Regions from separate parts of the Oxalicibacterium sp. genome, predicted to be linked through region 2. Evidence: predicted binding sites of a transcription regulator. Region 2 holds the regulator's gene; each other region holds the start of a gene.
The links. Region 2 encodes sigma-54, which starts transcription at its own class of promoters, with help from an activator protein. Its sites were predicted from a motif close to TGGCANGNAANCTGCTTT; they were not measured.

Region 1 (7,517 bases), on a different contig from region 2:
CCGTGCAGATCGCGGCCGACATCGGCCTGACGCCGGCGCAGAAAGGATTGATGGTGGCCACGCCGCTGCTGGCCGGCGCGTTGCTGCGCATCGTGATGGGCGTCCTGGTGGATCACCTGCAACCGAAGAAGGCTGGCCTGATCGGCCAGCTGATCGTGATGGCTGGCCTGTTGTGGGCGTGGCTGGGCGATCTGCATCACTATCACTCCGTGCTGGTGCTGGGCATCATCCTCGGCGTCGCCGGTGCGGCGTTCTCCGTCGCACTGCCGCTGGCATCTCGCTGGTATCCGCCGGAACACCAGGGCATGGCACTGGGCATTGCCGGTGCCGGCAACTCGGGTACCGCGCTGGCTGCACTATTCGCGCCGTCGCTGGCGCTGGCGTTCGGCTGGCAGGACGTGTTCGGCCTGTGCCTGATTCCGCTCGGCATTGCGCTGACGGTCTATCTGATCTTCGCCAAGGATGCGCCGTCCGCGCCGCCGCCCAAATCGCTGATCTCCTACTTGCAGGTGCTGAAGGATCGCGATGCGTGGTGGTTCATGTTCTTCTACAGCGTCACCTTCGGCGGCTTCTCCGGATTGGCGTCGTCGTTGACGATCTATTTCAACGGCCAGTACGGTCTGTCGCCGGTGACAGCCGGCTACTTCACCGCCGCCTGCGTGTTCGCCGGTTCGATGGTGCGTCCGTTCGGCGGACGCCTGGCTGACCGTATCGGCGGGATCAAGACGCTGTCGATCATGTACATGCTGGCAGCCGGCTTCTTGCTGATCGCCAGCATCGGCCTGCCGTCGGCTGCATTGGCAGCATTGGTGTTCGTGCTGGCGATGCTGTCGCTGGGCACCGGCAACGGCGCGGTGTTCCAGCTGGTGCCGCAACGCTTCCGCAAGGAAATTGGCGTGATGACCGGCCTGGTCGGCATGGCCGGCGGCATCGGCGGCTTCTATCTGGCTTCCAGCCTCGGCTATTCGAAACAGCTGACCGGCAGCTATCAGGGAGGATTGGTCGTCTTCGCCGCGCTGGCTATCGTCGCGCTGCTCGGCCTGACTTTCGTGAAGAGCCGCTGGCGCACCACCTGGGGCAGCGCCGCGATGACGAGTGCGAAGATCTGACCGTCATGCGCTCTCTTCCTCTTTCACCATGCCGCTGATACTGAACGCCGGCCACGCCACGCGCGCCGGCCAGAGACCGGTCAACGAAGACTTCGTCGGCATGGCCTTGCCGGACGAGCCCGAACTGTCGTCCAAGGGCGTGATCGCCGCCATCGCCGACGGCGTCTCCGGCAACGATGGCGGCCGCGAAGCATCCGAATACACGGTGCGCGGCCTGCTGTCCGACTATTACGCGACGTCCGACACCTGGCCTATCACGCAGGCGCTGGACCGCGTGCTGAAGGCGATCAACAGCTGGGTGCAGCATCAGGGCTCGATCCGCGCCGAACTGGCCGGCATGGCGACCACGCTGACTTCCATCGTATTGCGCGGCCGCTTCTATTACTTCGCGCATGCCGGCGACTCGCGCCTCTATCTGCTGCGCGACGGCGCACTGACGCGGCTGACCACCGATCACGTCTGGGATCGCCCCGAGATGCAGCATGTGCTGACGCGCGCGATCGGCCTCGATTCGCAACTGGCAGTCGACCACGGCATGGGAGAGTTGCACGAGGGCGACGTTTTCCTGCTGGCGACCGACGGTGTCTGGACTACCGTCAACGAAACCGCGCTCGCCGCGCAACTCGCCGAACTTGCGTCCGGCACACGCAATGCCGACAGCACGGCCAATGCGTTGATCGATGCCGCACTGGCCGCCGGCACGCACGACAACGTCAGCGCACTCGCGATCCGTATCGATGCCTTGCCGGAAACCGATCTGCGCGATGCTCTATCAGGCTCGCAGCAACTGCCAGTTCCGCCGAAACTCAAACCCGGCCAGACGATAGACGGCTACACAGTTGAAGAACAGATTCATGCCTCAGCCGCGACGCTGCTGTATCGCGTGACCGAACTGCCGCACGGCAGCAACCCACCGCGCAAGCTGGTACTGAAAACCTTGCACCCAGATCGCGCCGATGACGAGCACGAACGCACCGCCTTCGCGCACGAGGAATGGCTGGCCAAGCGCGTCGTCGCGCGCTTCTTCCCACAGGTCATCACGCCCGAACAAAAGAACTATCTGTACTACCTGACGACCTGGCACGACGGCAGCACGCTGCAGCAGCATCTGGATGTCGGCGAACACTTCACGATTCCCGACGTGATCGCATACGGCACGAAACTGGTGCGCGCAATCGGCGCACTGCACCGGCGCAGCATCGTCCATCGCGACATCAAGCCCGGCAACATCCATCTCGGCAGCGACGGCGAGCTGCGCATCCTCGATCTCGGCGTCGCGCAATCCGGCCTGGATGAGGTGCATGCCGCCGCCGGCGACGTGCGCGCGCCGCTGGCCGGCACGCCCTCCTTCCTTGCACCAGAGCAGTTCACCGGCGCGCCGCCATCGCGCCAGACCGATCTGTACGCAGTCGGCGTCACGCTGTATCAATTGCTGACGCGCCGCTATCCATACGGCGAGATCGAACCGTTCCAGACGCCGCGCTTCGGCGAACCGGTCGCGCCCGGCCGCTACCGTCCCGACCTGCCGCACTGGCTGGAGAACGTGCTACTAAAAGCCGTCGCGCGCGATCCGGCCGACCGTTTCGAGACGGCCGAAGAATTCCTGCTCGTGCTCGAACGCGGCGCCACGCGTCCGCTCGCCGCGCCAGCAGCCAAGCCGTTGGTCGAGCGCGATCCGCTGTCGCTGTGGCGCGCGGTCGCGTTGATCTCGGTCGTCGTCAATCTCCTGCTGCTGTATTTGCTGGTCGTCCGATAGACTGCGACGGCCTCGACCAATCCGTTTGCCACGTCCGAACGCCGCTCACGCCGCCTTCGCCGGATGCGCCTGACGGTGATACAGAAATTCCAGCACCGCCGTGCGACAGGCCGAATATTGCGCGTTCTGCGCCAGCGCAACACGCTCGCGCGGTCGCGGCAGGTCGACTTCCAAAATTTCGCCTATCGTCGCCGACGGCCCGTTGGTCAGCATCACGATGCGATCCGACAGCAGCACCGCCTCGTCGACATCGTGCGTGACCATGATCGTGGTCGAACCGGTGGCGGCAACAATCTTCAGCAGTTCGTCCTGCAGGTGCGCGCGCGTCAATGCATCGAGCGCGCCGAACGGTTCATCCATCAGCAATACTTTCGGTTCCATCGACAGCGCACGCGCGATGCCGACGCGCTGCTTCATGCCGCCGGAGATTTCGTTCGGCCGCTTCTGATCGGCATGCGACAAACCCACCAGCGCCAATGCCGCCTTCGTGCGCTCCTTCAGCTTCGCCTTGTTTTCGGTCGCGCCGAATACGCGTTCGACGGCGAGATAGACATTTTCATAGCAGGTCAGCCACGGCAGCAGTGAATGGTTCTGGAACACGACCGCGCGTTCCGGCGACGGCCCCGCAATCTCGCGATTGGCGCACAGCAGCGCGCCGCTTGTCGCCTGCGTCAGTCCCGCAATCAGGTTCAGCAGCGTCGACTTGCCGCAGCCGGAGTGGCCGATCAGCGAAATGAATTCGCCCTTGCCGACTGTCAGGTTGATGTCGCGCAGCGCGTTGAAGACGCCTTTTTTCGTATGAAAGGTCATTTCCGCCTGCTGGATTTCGATGAACTTGCCGTTGAGCGTTTCCATGATTTTTTCCTTTTCCGTAACGATCAGTTCTTCACATCTTCATAAGTGAAGGCTTTCGCCAGCCCCACCAGCAGTTGTTCGAGCGCCAGGCCGACCACACCGATGATGACGATGGCAATAATGATGTGCGCGACATTCAGGTTGTTCCACTCATCCCACACCCAGAAGCCGATGCCGACGCCGCCGGTCAGCATTTCCGCCGCGACGATCACCAGCCACGCAGTGCCGATCGCGAGGCGCACGCCGGTCAGCATGTAAGGCAGCACGGACGGGAACAGAATTTTCGTGATGACTTTCCACTCCGACAGGTTCAGCACACGCGCGACGTTCATGTAATCCTGCGGCACGCGTTGCACGCCGATCGCGGTGTTGATGATCATCGGCCAGATCGAGCAGATGAAGATCGCCCAGATCGCCGCCGGATCGGCGGCCTTGAACACCAGCAGGCCGATCGGCAGCCAGGCCAGCGGCGACACCGGCTTCAGCAGGCTGATGATCGGATTGAACATGCCGGATAGAAATCGGAAGCGCCCGATCATGAAACCAAGCGGAATGCCGACCAGCGCCGCCGTACCGAAGCCGACGGCCACGCGCTGCAGCGACGCCAGCACATTCCATCCGATACCCTGATCGTTCGGCCCGTTGCTGTAGAACGGATCGGCGAACAGCTCGGCAGCCGCCTTCAGCGTCACCGTCGGCGACGGGATGCCGTTGTTCTTGTACGAGATGATTTCCCATACGATGCAAAGGAACAGCACGCCGAACAGCGGCGGCACGATTGCCGGCAGGAAGCCGCGCAGCGAAACGCGGCTGGCCTTCGTCGCTTCCTTCCTTGCCGGTGCCGGCATCGTGACAACCGGCACGGCTGCCGTGGTTGCGGCTGCTGCCACAGCCGTATCGGCCTTGGTGCTCGCGGCCGGCTCGTTGATGGTTTGCATGATTGCACTCATGACGCTCTCCTATGCGCGGATCTTGAACGATGCTGCGTAAGCCTTCGGATTCTTGCCGTCCCAGACGGTGCCGTCGATCAGCTTGGACGTGCGCATCACGTCCTTCGGCACGCTGACCTTGGCCATCGCCGCCGCTTCCTTGTACATGTCGATGCGGTTGACCGACTTGGCGATGCCCAGGTAATCCGGATCGTCCTTCACCAATCCCCAGCGCTTGTGCTGCGTCAGGAACCACATGCCGTCCGACAGATACGGGAAATTGACCGCACCATCGTTGAAGAACTTCATGTAGTTCGGATCGTCCCAGGTCTTGCCCAGGCCGTTCGTGTAACGGCCCAGGATGCGCTGATTGATCACGTCTACCGAGGTGTTGACGTAGGACTTGGCAGCGATCGTCTCGGCCATCTTGTTCTTGTTCGACAGCGACGCATCGATCCAGCGGCCCGCCTCCAGCACCGCAGCCGACATCGCTCGTGCCGTGTTCGGATGTTTCGCGACCCAGTCGGACGTGGTGCCCAGTACCTTCTCCGGGTGATCCTTCCAGATTTCCTGCGACGTCGCCGCCGTGATGCCAATGCCATCAACGATCGCACGATGGTTCCACGGTTCGCCCACGCAGAAGCCGTCCATGTTTCCAATGCGCATGTTCGCCACCATCTGCGGCGGCGGCACCGTGATGACCTTCGCATCCTTCATCGGATTGATGCCGTAGCTCGCTAGCCAGTAATACAGCCACATCGCGTGCGTGCCGGTTGGGAAGGTTTGCGCAAACGTGTATTCGCGCTTGTTGGCCTGCATGTACTTCGCCAGCGAAGCGCCGTCTACCGCACCACCATCGGCCAGCGCCTTCGATAGCGAAATCGCCTGGCCGTTGTTGTTCAGGCTCATCAATACCGCCATGTCCTTCTTCGCGCCGCCGATGCCGGCATGCACGCCGTAGACGAGGCCGTACAGCACATGCGCCGCATCCAGTTCGCCGTTGATAAGCTTGTCGCGCACGCCAGCCCACGACGACTCCTTGCTTGGCGTGATCTTGATGCCGTACTTCTTGTCGAAACCCATCACCGATGCCATCACGACGGACGCGCAGTCGGTCAGCGGAATGAAGCCAACCTTCACTTCCGTCTTCTCCGGCTTGTCCGAACCGGCCGCCCACACGCCTCTGGTCGCCAGTCCGCCGAATGCGGTCGCCGCTGCCGCCGCCTTGATGATGGTGCGTCGTGTCGTATTGATGCTGTCGTCTTTCGTCGTCATGTTTTCTCCCGATGCGCGTTGGCGGATAAATGAAATCGCAATAAAAAAGCGTCCGCATCGCCACGCGCGAATTGCGCATGCGATGCGGACGCCTTTGTCCGGAAGGAAGCCGCCGCCGTTGGCTGCTTCCCCGTTATATATTCAGTACACCGTCATTGGTGCATTCCCCATACAGCAATGAACGTGCCAGCAGTTTTCCCTGCAACGGGCACCATTCATGCACGTTTGATGCGTCTTTTTCGTGCAGGCGGCATATCGACGCCACCAAACGATGCACGGTATTTACATTGATCTAGCCAAGCAGATCCGCCGCATCGATAAGGCGCTGCGCCAGTTCCGACAGGCGCAAGTTCTTGTCCATCGCCATCCGCCGCAACTTGCCGTACGCCTCGTCTTCGCTGATGCCATGCCGCTCCATCAGCAATCCCTTCGCACGCTCGACCGTCTTGCGCTCGGCCAGCTTCAGCTTGGTATCCGACAGTTCATTGCGCAGCTTCTGGTCCGCGTTGAAACGTGCCAGCGCCACGTCCAGCACCGGCTTGACGCGTTCGGAAGACAAGCCGGCGACAATATAGGCCGACACACCCGCCGCCATCGCCGCTTCCATGCTGGAGCGATCCTGATCCTCGGTAAACAACACGATGGGGCGCGGCGCCTCGTGCGTCGCCATCACGACATGCTCCAGCACATCGCGCGCATCGGATTCGGCGTCGATGATGACCATGTCCGGCTGCAGCTGCGCGATGCGGTCCGGCAGATGCATGTCGGCCGGGAACACCGCGACGATGTTGTAGCCGGCTTCCAGCAGGCCGATGCGCAATGCGCGTGCACGGCCGTCGCGCTCCAGCGCCATGTCGTCCGCTTCGCTGTCGGCCAGCGTATTGACGATGACGATGCGCAGCGAACGCCTGTCGGAGCGCGCATCCGGCAATGATTGCCTGCTTCCGGCGAGCGAAGAATCGATGTGGTCAGGACGAGTCATGGCAGTGTTCGGCCGTATGGCGCGGCGATGAAAAACGGGGAATACGCTACAATCCACGCAAGAACCACGCCAACTTCGCACCAACCTTCCCGCCCGGCTTTCTCCATGCTCGTTCTCGGTATCGAATCTTCCTGCGACGAAACAGGACTCGCGTTGTACGACACGCAACACGGTCTGCGCGCGCACGCGCTGCATTCGCAGGTACGCATGCACGAAGAATACGGCGGCGTGGTGCCGGAGCTGGCGTCGCGCGACCACATTCGCCGCGCCATTCCGCTGCTGGAAAAAGTGCTGGCCGACAGCGGCATCGCACGCGGCGACATCGACGCGATCGCCTACACGCAAGGCCCCGGCTTGGCCGGCGCACTGCTGGTCGGCGCATCGGTTGCCTGCGGCCTCGGCCTCGCGCTCGACAAGCCCGTGCTCGGCGTGCACCACCTGGAAGGCCATCTGCTGTCGCCGCTGCTGGCCAGCGATCCGCCGGAATTTCCGTTCATCGCGCTGCTGGTCTCCGGTGGCCATACGCAACTGATGCGCGTCGATGGCGTCGGCCAGTACGAACTGCTGGGCGAAACGCTGGATGATGCCGCCGGCGAAGCCTTCGACAAATC
Region 2 (7,517 bases):
GCATGATGGCGGTGATCTGCGGATGTGATGCGGATGAATACAAGACGGCCGGCGTGCATAGCGCGGCAAATTGCCGCTATGCTTGCCCGATATCAATCAAACCACACTTTTGTATTATCTGGCAGGTTTTTTGCTTTACGAATCGTTTATACTTTCCCGCATGAGTGTAAACCATGCCCCCACTGCCGCGCCGGCGCCTGTTGCCGTCGATGCTGAACGCGCGCTGAAATTCGGCCGCGAAACGTTACAGATCGAGGCCGACGCGCTGCTTGCACTGAAGCAACGCATGAGCGGCGACAGCGCTGCACCCTTCGTCAAGGCGACGCAATTGCTGCTGAATTGCCGCGGCCGTGTCGTCATTTCCGGCATCGGCAAATCTGGCCACATCGCCCGCAAGATTGCCGCCACGCTCGCTTCGACTGGCACGCCTGCGCTGTTCGTGCACGCCGCCGAGGCGTCGCACGGCGATCTCGGCATGATCACGGCCGACGACGCGCTGATCGCGATTTCCTATTCCGGCGAAGCCGGTGAACTGGTCTCCATCGTTCCCATCGTCAAGCGCATGGGCGCCAAGCTGATTTCGATGACCGGCAACGACACCTCCACGCTGGCGACGCTGTCCGATGTGCATCTGAATGTCCATGTCGACAAGGAAGCCTGCCCGCTGAACCTCGCGCCGACCGCCAGCACCACGGCGACGCTGGCGCTGGGCGATGCGCTGGCGATGGCGCTGCTCGACGCGCGCGGATTCGGCGAAGACGATTTCGCACGCTCGCATCCGGGCGGTGCGCTGGGCCGCCGCCTACTGACGCATGTGCGCGACGTCATGCGCACCGGCGACGCGATTCCAAAAGTCAACGAAGATGCGACGCTGTATGCCGCGCTGCTGGAAGTCAGCCGCAAAGGCATGGCGATGACCGCCATCGTCGACAGCCAGAATCGCGCCATCGGCGTTTTCACCGATGGCGATTTGCGCCGGCTGATCGAGAACGTGCAGGATTTTTCGACACTGTCGATCGCCGAAGTCATGCACCGCAATCCGCGCAGCGTGCAGCCGGAGCAGTTAGCGGTCGAAGCGGTCGAGCTGATGGAAGAATTCCGCATCAACCAGTTGCTGGTCACCGATGCAAACGGCACGCTGGTCGGCGCGCTGCACATCCACGACCTGACCCGCGCGAAGGTGATCTGATGACGTCGCCGATTCCGACCGCCACGGCAGACGCCACCGCCCGCGCGGCGAACGTCCGTCTGATGATCTTCGACGTCGACGGCGTGCTCACCGACGGCAGCCTGCACTTCAGCGCCGACGGCGAAGTGATGAAGACTTTCAACGTGCTCGACGGCCACGGCATCAAGCTGCTGCAGAACGCCGGCGTCGTCACCGCCATCATCAGCGCGCGCAAATCGGCCATCGTGCTGCGCCGCGCGACCGATCTCGGCGTCACGCATGTACACCAGGGCGCGCACGACAAGCGTGCGATCTTCGAACAATTACTGACGGAAACTGGCATTGCCCCCGAGGCCTGCGGCTTCGTCGGCGACGACGTGATCGACCTGCCCATCCTGTCGCGCGTCGGCTTTGCTGCCAGCGTGCCGGGTGGCCATCCGGAAGTGCGTTCGCGCGTGCACTACGTCACGCAGGCCGGCGGCGGCCGCGGCGCGGTACGCGAGCTGTGTGACCTGATCCTGCATGCGCAGGACAAGTACCAAGCGGCCATCGCGCCGTACCTGCTATGAAAATCACCGCCCGCCCCGGCGACGCCATACGCGTGATCGCGCTGTTGGTGATCACCGGCGCGCTCGCGTTCGGCAGTCTGTGGCTGGTACAAGTCATGCAACGCCAGACCGAGGATTCTCTGCCGAAAGCCGTGCGCACCGATCCCGATTTCTATGTCCAGCAGTTCAATTTCGTCCGCATGGCAAAAACCGGCGAGCCGCGCTACAACCTGACCGGCACCGAACTAAAGCACTATCCGGGCGACGATTCCTATCTCGTACAAAGCCCCGTCATGCACAGCTACGGCAAGGACAGGCCGCCGATGGTTAGCACCTCGCGCTACGCCACCGTAAAGAATAACAACAGCGAAATCCGCATGTACGACAACGTGCATATCGATCGCCCGGCTTCGGCCACCAAGCCGCGCTTCCAGTTGAAGACTTCCTACCTGCTGCTGCTGCCGGACGAAGATGCGATGACGACGCCCAAGCCGGTCGAACTGCAACAGGGCATTTCCGTACTGACCGGTACCGGCATGTACGCCAACAACGCCACCGGCGAATTCAAGCTGGACGGCAACGTCAAGGGCCAGTATCAGGCCCCGGCCGCAAAGAACTGATTCCGGCACGCTCATTACAGAGAACGTTTTCATGACACGACTGCTTTCCGTATTCCTCATCCTTGCCGGCCTGATCGCTGCGACCGGTGCGCACGCCGAAAAGGCCGATCGCACCAAGCCGACCAACGTCGAAGCCAATCAAATGGAGTACGACGACGTCAAGCAGGTCAACGTCTTCGTCGGCAACGTGGTGCTGACGCGTGGAACGATCCTGATGAAATCGGCACGCATGGTCGTCACGCAGGATCCCGAGGGCTATCAGTTCATGACGATGTATGCACCGCCGAACGGACTGGCCAGCTTCCGCCAGAAGCGCGATGGCGGCCCCGATCAGTGGATCGAAGGCGAGGCGGAACGCATCGAATACGACGACAAGAACGAAGTCATGAAGCTCTTCACGCGCGCCAAGATGCGTCGACTGGAGAACGGCAAGATCACCGACGAAGTCGCCGGCGAATATATCTCCTACGACACGCGCGCCGAATTCTTCACCGTACACAACACATCGTCCGGCGACAGCAAACCAGGCGCCGGCCGCATCAAGGCCGTGATCCAGCCGCGCGCCGAGAAGAAGGAAAACTGAGATGTCGAGCAAACTGATCGTCAACGGATTGCAGAAAAGCTATGGCGCACGCCAGGTCGTGCGTGACGTCGCGTTGCAAGTCGAGAGCGGCGAAGTGGTCGGCCTGCTTGGCCCGAACGGCGCCGGCAAGACCACCTCGTTCTACATGATCGTCGGCCTCGTGCCGTCGGATGCCGGCCAGATCGAACTGGACGGCACCGATATTTCGCGCCGCCCGATCCATGAACGCGCGCAACTCGGCCTCTCTTATCTGCCGCAGGAAGCCTCAGTCTTCCGCAAGCTCAGCGTCGAAGACAATATCCGCGCCGTGCTGGAACTGCAGCGCGTTAACGGCAAGGCGCTGTCCAAGGATCAACTCGAACAACGGCTTGATACGCTGCTGGCCGATCTGCAGATCGAAAAACTGCGCGAGAACCAGGCCATGTCGCTGTCCGGCGGCGAACGCCGTCGCGTCGAGATCGCGCGCGCTCTCGCCACCAATCCGCGCTTCGTGCTGCTGGACGAACCGTTCGCCGGCGTCGATCCGATCGCCGTCATCGAAATCCAGCGCATCGTGCGTTTCCTGAAGGAACGCGGCATCGGCGTGCTGATCACCGACCACAACGTGCGCGAAACGCTCGGCATCTGCGACCGCGCCTACATCATCAATCAAGGTGCGGTGCTGGCCAGCGGCCGGCCCGACGATATCATTTCCAACGAATCCGTCCGCCGCGTCTATCTCGGCGAACACTTCCGCATGTAAGCGCGAAGAGAATCACCATGAAGCAATCCCTGCAACTACGCGTCTCCCAGCATCTGGCTCTGACGCCGCAATTGCAGCAATCCATCCGCCTGCTGCAACTGTCGACACTGGAATTGCATCAGGAGATCGAACAGATCCTGGCCGACAATCCGATGCTGGAACGCACCGACGATCCGCTCGACAATGCCGTGCGCCTGCTGGCGGACGGCGCCGTCAGCGCCGGCAACGGCACTGCGCCGGATGGCGATGCCCCGACAGAATCGCCTGCACCATCTACTGAAGCTGAATCGTCCTTCGAATCCGGCGATCTGCCGAATGCCGAAGGCAACAATGCCGACGGCAACGCCGACAACAGCGACTGGAGCTTCGACGATGTTGCCCGCACGTCGAAATCGGCATCTCCGGATGACGACGACGCCCGCCCGCAACTGGAAGCGCATGAAGTCACACTGCGCGAGCATCTACTCGAACAGGTGTCCGTCACCGTACGCGAACCGCGCGATCGCGCTCTGCTCGAACTGATCATCGACGCACTGGACGACAACGGCTATCTGGAAGAAAGTCTGGAAGAAATCCATGCGCGCCTGCCGGAAGAACTTGAAATCGAGCCGGAAGAATTGTCGGTCGCCCTGCGCCTGCTGCAAAGCTTCGATCCGGCCGGTATCGGCGCGCGCGATGCATCTGAATGTCTGGCCCTGCAGATTCGCCGGATGGAAGGCATTCCGTTCGTCACACGGCGCATGGCACTGAACATCGTCGAAAACCATCTCACGCTATTCGCACAGCGCGACTTCAACAAATTGCGCAAGGCACTCGATTGCGACGATGAAGATCTGCGCGAAGCGCAGGCCGTCATTCGCCAATGCAATCCGCATCCCGGCGCGGTCTTCGCCAGCGATGCCTCCGATTACGTGGTACCGGACGTCATCGTCAAGCGTACGCGCAACGGCTGGCAAGTCATGCTCAATCACGAAGTAATGCCGCGCCTGCGCGTCAATGCGATGTACGCCAGCATCCTGAAGCAGAACAAGGGCGAAGGTTCGCTCGGCACGCAACTGCAGGAAGCCAAATGGCTGATCAAGAACATGCGCCAGCGCTTCGATACGATCCTTCGTGTGGCACAGGCCATCGTCGAGCGTCAGCGCAATTTTTTCTCGCACGGCGCGGTCGCGATGCGCCCTCTTGTTTTGCGCGAAATTGCTGATACACTGGGTTTACACGAGAGCACAATTTCTCGTGTTACCACCCAGAAGTACATGCTCACTCCTCATGGAATGTTCGAATTGAAATACTTTTTCGGCAGCCATGTTGCGACGGAAGCAGGCGGAGAAGCATCCTCTACCGCGATACGGGCCCTGATCAAACAATTGATAGGAGCAGAAGACCCGAAAACACCTTTCTCTGACAGCAAGATTGCAGACATGCTGGCGGAACAAGGGATCGTAGTAGCGCGGCGCACCGTTGCCAAATACCGCGAAGCCCTTAAAATTCCACCGGTCAATCTGCGCAAATCGTTGTAATCCTTCCGGATTTGTTTGTGTAGTGTGCATTACGTCACTGTGTTCGGCGCAGCCGGCAACGGTGCCTGGACCGCCAGTGAATTTCCTTAGGAGCGCTGTATGAATCTCACCATCAGTGGACATCACCTCGAACTGACCCCCGCCATCAGAGAATACGTACAAGGCAAACTGGAACGCATCAAACGACACTTCGATCATGTGATCGACATTGCAGTTATCCTGACTGTAGACAATCTTCCCGAGAAAGAAAAACGCCAGAAAGCCGAAATTAACCTACGCGTCCGAGGCAAAGACCTACACGCGGAAAGCATCGCGGACAACCTGTATGCCGCCATCGATCTGCTGATCGACAAACTGGATCGTCAGGTGATCAAATACAAAACGAAACTGCAGGATCACCAGCACGAGGGCATCAAACGATTGCCGGACAATGCAGAGGCTGCTGCCTCGTAAGAGAAACATTTCGGCCGAGCTTGGCCGTCAATGAAGAAGGGCGCGAATTGCGCCCTTTATTCATTCTGCCCCACGTTTCTCGCTTTGGAATTGAATTGGCCGATCCAGCTGGATGGAAATCCGCATATGCGTTTTAACTGGGACGCCATCAATTTCACCGGGATGAAATTCTGCCGTGCCAAAAGCCTGCTGCAATTTCACTTTTCCTTCTTCGGATAGCGTGTCGTTTCTTTCTATATCGACACGATCGACATCACCGTACTCACCGATCCAGAGATGTGCGACAACAATCTGCGGTTCTACCCCATCGAGTCTCAACATCAATTCTGTCGGCACATCCACCTTCACCAGCGGCTTTTGAGTCAGTTCGCGGGTTTCGTAATACCGTACTGTGGGCAATATTGCCTGCTCACCCATCGATGGAGATATAGAAATATCACCCTGCTTCACCGCGCGCTTTGCTCGCACCTCTTTCGCTGAACGATCTTCCGTTAATGTGGCCACCTCTCGACGCAATTCGACAGGAAGAAGGTCTACATGGACGAGATCAGGAATCTTCTGCGGGAGAGGAAACGTCTCAATGAACAGCACGGAAATGAGGGCGGCATGCGCAATCGCTACCGCCCCCATGCAAAGAATCGGAACTGATGACAAGGCGCCATGCCGCATCATCGACAAATCAGTCGACAATCAATTCACGCCAGGAAACCCTGCGTGCGGACGTTCCTCCGGAACCTGTTTCAGGATTGCTCTGCGGTGTAGTCTTACCGCTGGTGTCCGTCACCAGCGTGATCGTTTTTCCGTTATCCAACTTCAGAAAACGCAAACCCGCCACCAATGAATTACCCCGCAGTCGCTGGCCCACCGTCCCATCCGCCTCAATAAAACTGCCCGTGCGGAAGTCGAAGAAATACAGCCATGCGTATCCCCCAACAGTACAGGCATTCTGTTCCGGCACATTACCGGCCACAACCAGAATCCCTAACTGCTGTTGCATATCCACATTGACACGCTCTCCCGGGGACTCATTGTTCGGATTCAGATCGACATACCATCCGGAATTCGTATTCCAGTTCACCGGATTGCTCGATGCCTCACGCTCTGTTCCCGCCTCATTCGTAGTCAGTGTCTGCTGAACAAAAGTCGTGTCCTGGCGCAACAGGCCATAACCCGCATCCGTCAGTTTATCCTTGATGGCATAAATGGATTGCTGCGACTTGTCATTGCGATCGTTATTGCCGAGATATTTCCCGGTTCCTATCGTTACGACAGCATAACGTGTACCGCCCGTCTCGATTTCACTCAGCAACGGACGCGTGGTAATCGGTTGGATTCCGACTGAGCCGACATTTCCCAACTCTGCCAATTTAGTTGCCTCCGCTCCTTCCGGCAGTACAAGATCATCCGTATCGAAACGCCACACATTGCCCAATAGATCGCCGCCGTAGAAACGCTTGGCCGTATTGTCGTTCAAGCTATCGACCCAGCCGTTGATCTTCGCCAAGCCGCTCGGCGTACTTGAACTGCCCGCGGTCGTACTTAGCTTCAGCAAAAGGTGACCAGTATTGGCATTCAGTAGATAAAGATGTCCCTTGCCATCACCGCTCGTATTGTTGTAACCGGATGTGAGTGCGACGACCCAGGTTCCGTCGGCACGTTTGGTGATAATAGGATTGCCGTAACTCAGCCCCATGTCCGCGTCGTCAGCATCGGTAAAATTCCACAACGCCTTGGGACTGTCCGGATTAGTGATGTCAAGAGCGTAATATCCCTTCCCGCCCTTATTCAGTCCGCCGACGAGAATAGTCTTCCATTCGTTGGCCTGACATGTCGTCGTAGGTGCATTAGGGCAGATATCGCCCACCGATGGCGAACCATCCACA
Region 3 (7,517 bases), on a different contig from region 2:
GATTCGAACTGGCGTCCCAACATATCCATCACTTCCGGCTGCCCCGCCGCCAGCAAGGCTGCCGCCTCACTTTCCAGCAAACTCATCCAGTTCGCCGATTCTGCCGATTCGCTCGATGTGACGGTTGATGCCGAAACCTGCGGCGGCGCATGGTTGGCCGCAACCGTATCGCCGACGGCAACACTGGCGTTGCGCGTTTCCATCTGCACGTCAGCCGGCAACGATGCAGGAGCGCTTACGGATGTGCTGCCGCTTCCCGCCGTCAATTCCGGTGGCAGATCCTTGATCTCGACAGTCTGCCCCGGCGCCATCACGGTGATCCAGTTGCACAGATTTTCGAGCTGACGCACGTTGCCCGGCAGTTCCAGGCCGCTGAGAAAATGCATCGCGCTGTCCGACATGCGCTTGGCTTCGACGCCGAGCTGGCGTGCGCTCTGCGCGAGGAAATGCCGCGTCAGGATCGGGATGTCTTCACGGCGCTCGCGCAAGCTCGGTAGACGCAGGCGGATCACGTTCAGGCGATGATACAAGTCCTCGCGGAACAATCCTTCGCGCACGCGCTGCTCCAGATTCTGATGCGTCGCCGCAATCACGCGCACATTGGCCTTCAGCGGCTGATGGCCACCGACACGGTAGAAATGGCCGTCCGACAGCACGCGCAGCAGGCGCGTTTGCAGATCGAACGGCATGTCGCCGATTTCGTCGAGGAACAGCGTGCCGTCTTCCGCCTGCTCGAAGCGGCCGCGCCGCGTCGCCTGCGCACCGGTAAAAGCGCCACGTTCGTGGCCAAACAGTTCGGATTCCAGCAGGTCTTTAGGAATCGCCGCCGTATTCAGCGCAATGAAAGGTTGCGATGCACGCGGACTGTGCTTGTGCAGCGCGCGAGCAACCAGCTCCTTGCCGGAACCGGATTCGCCGGTGATCAGCACCGTCACGTTCGATTGCGACAGCCGGCCGATCGCGCGGAACACGTCCTGCATCGCCGGCGCCTGACCGAGGATTTCCGGCGTGTCGGCCGAATCGTATTCGACGCTGGTTTCGCGCAGGCTTTCCTCCATCGCGCGACGGATCAGTTCGACCGCCTTGTCGATGTCGAACGGCTTGGCGAGATATTCGAAGGCGCCGCCCTGAAACGCCGCGACGGCAGAATCCAGATCGGAAAACGCCGTGATGATGATGACCGGCAGGCCGGGATGCTTGGCCTTGATGGTCTGCAGCAATTCCAGTCCGGATTCGCCCGGCATGCGAATGTCCGACACCAGCACCTGCGGCGCGCTGTCCTTCAGCGCTTCCATGGCGTCGCGTGCGTTGGAAAAACTTCTGGTGGCGAGATTCTCGCGCGCCAGGGCTTTTTCCAGCACCCAGCGGATCGATTCGTCGTCGTCAACAATCCAGATCGGTTTCATATGGCTTGGTTATCCCGTGTCACGGCGATGCATGCATCGCCTCAATATTGTTATCCCGCCTCACGGCAATGGAATCAGGATTCTGAAATCCGTGTATCCGGGCCGGCTTTCGCATTCGATCACACCCAGATGCTGCTGCACGAATGTCTGCGCCAGCGTCAATCCCAATCCGCTGCCGCCATCCCTGCCCGACACCAGCGGGTAGAAAATCCGGTCGCGGATATCGGGCGGAATGCCCGGTCCGTTATCGATGATATGCAAGTCTAATGCCAGCCGGTAGCGCACCTTGGCCAGCGTGACCTGCCGTGCGATGCGTGTACGCAACGTAATCTCCGCCGCGTCGTCCGCCATTTGCGGCAACAACACCTGCGCGGCATTGTGGGCGATGTTCAACACGGCCTGAATCAGCTGTTCCTTGTCGCCGCGAAATTCGGGAATCGACAGGTCGTAATCGCGCTGGATCTTCAGGCCGTTCGGAAATTCGGAGACAATCAGGCTGCGCACGCGCTCGCAGACTTCATGGATATTCACGTCGCCGACGATATGCGGCCGGCGGTGCGGCGCCAGCAGGCGGTCCACCAGCGTCTGCAGCCGGTCGGCTTCCTTGATGATGACCTGTGTGTATTCGCGCAATTCCTTCAAGTGCCGCTCGGGAATTTCAAGCTCCAGCAGCTGCGCCGCGCCGCGTATGCCGCCGAGCGGATTCTTGATCTCGTGCGCCAGATTGCGGATCAGTTCCTTGTTGGCCAGGCTCTGGTCGAGCAGGCGTTCCTCGCGATCCAGCTTCAGTTGCTGCAGGTTCTCGCGCAGCTCGATCAGTACCGGCATTTCGGGATCGTCGAGCGTTGTGACGACGACATGCACCTGCAACGGTTCGCGCCCGGCGCGCTCCAGCGCCAAGTCCTGTCGCTTGTCGGCGAACTGGTGTGCCAGCGCTTCCTCGAACATCCCTTGCAGTTCCTCGCTGTTGAGGAACAGTTCCGGCAACGTGTGATCGACCAGCGCCTTGCTCGAATTCTCGAGCAGGTTTTCCGCAGCCGGATTGGCATAGATCACACGGCCGGCGCCATCCATCACCAGGACGGCCGACGCCAGCAGATCCAGGCCATCGAATGCAATCGCACTTTTTTTCACGGGAATCCAGACAACAAAAATAATAGCCAAAAAAGAATGGCCGCATCATGCGGCCAGACTCAAGCAAACATCATACCGATGCCGCACGCGCTCATTTCAGGTTGTTCAGTTCGCGCTTGAGGGCTTCGACATTCTTTTCGGTACGCGCCAGATTGTCCTTCAGCGTGGCGGTGCGCTCCTGATATTTTGCGTAGTTGCGCTCACTGCCCAGGCGTTCCGGCTGTCCGTTGTTGTATTCGGCCCGGATATCCGCAAGCTTCTTCTCTTCCTTGCGCAATTCGTCCTGCAGGATCTGGCGGCGTTCATTGTCGCGCGCCTTCTGGACGGAATCGTCGACGCGCGGAAAATCAGACGGCGCGGACGGCGTCGACTTCGATGCCGGTGCGACACTTTTCGCCGGTGCCGGAATCGTCGTCATCGGCGGCAGATCGACCTTCTTGCATCGCGCGGTGGAGCCGGTGTTCTTGTATTCCTTGTTGCCGTTGGCGTCGATGCACAGATAGACGTCGCTTTGCGCAAGTGCCGGAAGCACGATGATGGAGCACAACAGGAAGGCGAATTGACGTTTCATAAACTTTCTGTCTGAAAGTGTTAAATGCGGCCTTAGTTTATGCCAAGTAACTCGGGCTGACAAACAATGGTCGCCGGCCGCAGGCACCAAATCGATGCATCGCACCATGCCGCGCGCGATCAGATGCACCATGTGCAAAACCGGGGCGCAAGAAAACAAAAAGCGGGAAAAGCTTGCGCTCTTCCCGCTTCGTTTCGATCTTCGACGGCTGATTACAGCGAGTAGTACATGTCGAATTCGATCGGATGCGTCGTCATGCGGAAACGCTGCACTTCGGTCATCTTCAGTTCGATGTAGGCATCGATCATCGCATCGCTGAACACGCCGCCGCGGGTCAGGAACTCGCGATCCTTGTCCAGATGTTCCAGCGCTTCATCCAGCGAGGCGCAGACGGTCGGGATCAGCTTGTCTTCTTCCGGCGGCAGGTGGTACAGGTCTTTCGACGCTGCTTCGCCCGGATGGATCTTGTTCTGCACACCGTCCAGACCTGCCATCAGCAGTGCTGCGAAGCACAGGTACGGGTTGGCGGAAGGATCCGGGAAGCGTGCTTCGACGCGACGGCCTTTCGGGTTCGACACGTGCGGAATGCGGATCGAAGCCGAACGGTTGCGTGCCGAGTAAGCCAGTTTGACCGGTGCTTCGAAGCCAGGAACCAGACGCTTGTACGAGTTGGTGCCCGGGTTGGTGATCGCGTTCAGCGCCTTGGCGTGCTTGATGATGCCGCCGATGTAGTACAGCGCGAATTCCGACAGGCCGGCATAGCCGTCGCCTGCGAACAGGTTCTTGCCATCCTTCCAGACGGACTGGTGAACGTGCATGCCCGAACCGTTGTCGCCGACGACCGGCTTCGGCATGAAGGTTGCCGTTTTGCCGTAGGTGTGCGCGACGTTCCAGATGACGTATTTCATCGTCTGAGTCCAGTCTGCGCGCTCGACCAGCGTCGAGAACTTGGTGCCCAGTTCGTTCTGGCCGGCGCCTGCCACTTCGTGGTGGTGCACTTCGACCGGGATGCCCATCGATTCGAGGATCAGGGACATTTCCGAACGCATGTCCTGGAAGCTGTCGACCGGCGGAACCGGGAAGTAGCCGCCCTTGACTGCCGGACGGTGGCCGGTGTTGCCGCCTTCGATCTTCTCGCCGGTGCTCCACGATGCTTCTTCGGAATCGATCTTGACGAAGCAACCGGACATGTCGACTTTCCAGCGGACGCTGTCGAAGATGAAGAATTCAGGTTCCGGACCGAAGTAGGCGGTGTCGCCCAGGCCGGAGGATTTCAGATAGGCTTCAGCGCGCTTGGCGATCGAGCGCGGATCGCGGTCGTAGCCCTTGCCGTCGGACGGTTCGACGACGTCGCACTGCATGAACAGCGTCGTCTCTTCCATGAACGGGTCGATGTTGGCCGTGTTCGGATCCGGCATCAGCAGCATGTCGGACGCTTCGATACCCTTCCAGCCGGCGATCGACGAACCGTCGAAAGCATGGCCGGATTCGAACTTGTCCATGTCGAAATGCGAAACCGGCACGGTGACGTGCTGTTCCTTGCCTCGTGTATCAGCAAAGCGGAAATCAACGAATTTGACTTCGTTGTCTTTCACCATCTTCAAGACCTCTGCGGCCGTCCTTGCCATGCGAATCTCCTAAAATTGGGAACGTACGAAATTTGTTGGGGGTTGTGATCCGTGCTGAGGCTTGCGTCAAACAGCATGCGTCCATAACTCGCCGGAATAATAGCAGATTCCATGCCACCAACTTTGCGAAAATCGGCGGCCCGCACCCGAACGAGGCGCAGCGCTAAATTGCAGGTTTTATGCGGGTTTGCAGCGTTTTGAGAGGTGCAAAACCAGTGCACGTATTCGGTGCAAATTTACAATTTGCACCATAAAAGTGCATTACAAATTTCAATGCGCACCGGCATAGGGCATGTTAATGATTTGGCCGAAATATTCCGCAATGTGAGACGAATTGCAAGGCATTCCTTGCCTGTGTAAAATCTTGTTCGGGTGTTCGTGCTGCATTCGCAGCCGACAGGCAACGCGATGGTCGGGCCGCCACGCGAAGATATGGATTTGACCATGAACCAATCTCTTTCCCAAGAGAACACCCTGCCGCGCGCGCAACGCATTGCCGAACGCGCCTTTGCCACCCTCGAGCGTTTCCTGCATATCGAGGCCTTCAGCGGCGTCGTACTGCTGGCCGCAGCGGCCATCGCCCTCATCTGGGCCAATTCTCCTTTCGCTGACAGCTATCACCATCTTTGGCATACCGAAGTCGCCTTTTCCTTCGGCGACTGGAGCGTATCGCAATCACTGCATTTCCTGATCAACGATGTGCTGATGACCGTGTTCTTCCTGGTCGTCGGCATGGAAATCCGCCGCGAAATTCATGAAGGTGCACTGGCCAGTCTGAAACTGGCCGCCTTACCGCTGACGGCGGCGGCTGGCGGCGTCATGGTGCCCGCACTCATCTACCTCGCGCTCAACCACACCGGCACGCCGGCGCATGGCTGGGCGGTTCCGACCGCAACCGACATCGCTTTCGCCGTCGGCGTGCTGGCGTTGCTGGGCCGCTCCGTTCCGGTCAACGTCCGCATCTTCCTGCTGGCGCTGGCCATCATCGACGATATCGCCGCCGTTCTGATCATCGCGCTCTTCTATTCGGCCGGGCTCGATTACAGCGGCTTCGCCATCGCGGCGATCGGTATCCTGATGGTGCTGGGCTTGCAGCAGATCGGCGCCGGTTCCGCCTATGCTTACGTGCTGCCGGGTGCCATTCTCTGGATCGGCCTGTTGAAGACCGGTGCGCATCCGACATTGGCCGGCGTGGTGCTCGGTCTGATGACGCCTGTCGTCGCCACACGCACCCGCGAACGCCCGCTGGACATGGCCGCGCAGGCCGTCAAGGAGCTATGGACGCACAATGAAGCGCCGAAAGTCGAAGCACACAATCTGGCCGAGCCGCTGAAACAATTACGTCAGGCGCAACGCGCGCTGCTACCGCCGGTCAGCCGCGTGCAGATGGCACTGCATCCGTGGGTAGCCTTCGGCATCATGCCGATCTTCGCGCTCGCCAACGCCGGCGTCACGCTGGACGGCGTCGATCTCTCCGCCAACGGTTCGGCTGTCGTCATGCTCGGCGTGCTGCTGGCGCTCGTCATCGGCAAGCCGGTGGGCGTCATCAGTGCGAGCTGGATCGCCGTCCGTCTCGGCTTGTGCGCACTGCCACCCGGCGTCAACTGGGGCGGCGTCTGCCTGGTCGGCCTGCTGGCCGGCATCGGCTTCACGATGTCCATCTTCATTGCCAACCTGGCCTTTACCGACGTCAACCTGCTTGGCGCGGCCAAACTCGGCGTGTTGCTTGCCTCGCTCTGCGCAGCGATACTTGGCTTGACGTGGGGTGTCATCCGAGCCAGAAGGCAGGCACATTCCGCCGATCGGCAACTGTCATCACAACATTGAGCGCGACATGTCGAGAAGCGCATGAAGCACATCCCGGCTGCAAGAATCGAATTTACGTGGAAACCGCCATGAAACCATCCGACATCATCTCCATCGCGAAACAACGCGCGCAGGAACAACAACTTCCCTATGCCGGCGCGATGACGCCGCAGGAAGCCTATGCATTGCTGCAGGCAGACACGAAAGTGAAACTGGTCGACGTACGCACCAACGCCGAACGCGACTGGATCGGCCGCCCCGCGATCACGCCCGAACAACAGAGTGCGGTGCAATGGAATCTTTATCCGGGCGGCACGCCGAATCCGGAATTCCTGCCGCAACTGGGGCAGGCGGCCGGCAAGGAAGACATCGTGCTATTTCTGTGCCGCAGCGGCGTGCGTTCACGGCATGCAGCCAAACTAGCAACCGAGAACGGCTACGCGAACTGCTTCGATATCCTGGAAGGGTTCGAGGGAGAAAAGGATGGCGAAGGCCATCGCAAGACCGTCAACGGCTGGTGCAAGGCCGGCCTGCCATGGAACGGTGCATGATTCGGAACAGCTAGTCGTGCAACTTCGGTAAGGACGGCGACGTCATTTGCGCGTCGCCGCCTCCTCTTCGATCAGCCGCAACACGCGCTTGCGCACCAGCCCGATGCTGCTGCGCAGGCGATACAGTTCATCGGCAAACGACAACGGAATCGAAATGTGATTCACTTTGTCGTCCAGTTCCTCCAGCCGGCGGAACTGCGCCGCATACACTTCGGCACGCGATTCAGGCGGCGCCTCTTCCACCGTCTGCTCGATGACACGCAGTTCGCCATACCAGCGATAGACGCGCGAACGCACCTTCCACACATACAGCGGCGGCACCACGCGCGACAGCGGCAGGATCAATGCGACCAGCGCCACAATCACCAGCCACATGCGTTCGAAGAAATTGGCGACCCAGAACGGCAAGTAACGCTGCAAC

Region 1: the regulator sigma-54 is predicted to act here: its motif matches at 6,096-6,113, upstream of ACO1VH_RS11495 (CmpA/NrtA family ABC transporter substrate-binding protein).
Region 3: the regulator sigma-54 is predicted to act here: its motif matches at 4,839-4,856, upstream of glnA (type I glutamate--ammonia ligase).

The regions. Positions count from the first base shown of each region.
Region 1 covers NZ_JBMQZD010000006.1:104,250-111,766, forward strand. The annotation lists gene ACO1VH_RS11475 (nitrate/nitrite transporter) at 1-1,109, shown strand, start outside; gene ACO1VH_RS11480 (bifunctional protein-serine/threonine kinase/phosphatase) at 1,138-2,865, shown strand; gene ACO1VH_RS11485 (ABC transporter ATP-binding protein) at 2,911-3,720, opposite strand; gene ntrB (nitrate ABC transporter permease) at 3,744-4,670, opposite strand; gene ACO1VH_RS11495 (CmpA/NrtA family ABC transporter substrate-binding protein) at 4,680-5,924, opposite strand; gene ACO1VH_RS11500 (ANTAR domain-containing response regulator) at 6,217-6,777, opposite strand; gene tsaD (tRNA (adenosine(37)-N6)-threonylcarbamoyltransferase complex transferase subunit TsaD) at 7,012-7,517, shown strand, end outside.
Region 2 covers NZ_JBMQZD010000005.1:45,370-52,886, reverse strand. The annotation lists gene ACO1VH_RS09825 (monovalent cation:proton antiporter family protein) at 1-1, opposite strand, end outside; gene ACO1VH_RS09820 (KpsF/GutQ family sugar-phosphate isomerase) at 161-1,189, shown strand; gene ACO1VH_RS09815 (KdsC family phosphatase) at 1,189-1,737, shown strand; gene lptC (LPS export ABC transporter periplasmic protein LptC) at 1,734-2,336, shown strand; gene lptA (lipopolysaccharide transport periplasmic protein LptA) at 2,368-2,919, shown strand; gene lptB (LPS export ABC transporter ATP-binding protein) at 2,921-3,661, shown strand; gene ACO1VH_RS09795 (RNA polymerase factor sigma-54) at 3,679-5,181, shown strand; gene hpf (ribosome hibernation-promoting factor, HPF/YfiA family) at 5,281-5,634, shown strand; gene ACO1VH_RS09785 (hypothetical protein) at 5,695-6,324, opposite strand; gene ACO1VH_RS09780 (pilus assembly protein) at 6,314-7,517, opposite strand, start outside.
Region 3 covers NZ_JBMQZD010000004.1:144,239-151,755, reverse strand. The annotation lists gene ntrC (nitrogen regulation protein NR(I)) at 1-1,406, opposite strand, end outside; gene glnL (nitrogen regulation protein NR(II)) at 1,467-2,540, opposite strand; gene ACO1VH_RS07130 (DUF4124 domain-containing protein) at 2,632-3,111, opposite strand; gene glnA (type I glutamate--ammonia ligase) at 3,324-4,739, opposite strand; gene nhaA (Na+/H+ antiporter NhaA) at 5,184-6,566, shown strand; gene ACO1VH_RS07115 (rhodanese-like domain-containing protein) at 6,635-7,096, shown strand; gene ACO1VH_RS07110 (TAXI family TRAP transporter solute-binding subunit) at 7,139-7,517, opposite strand, start outside.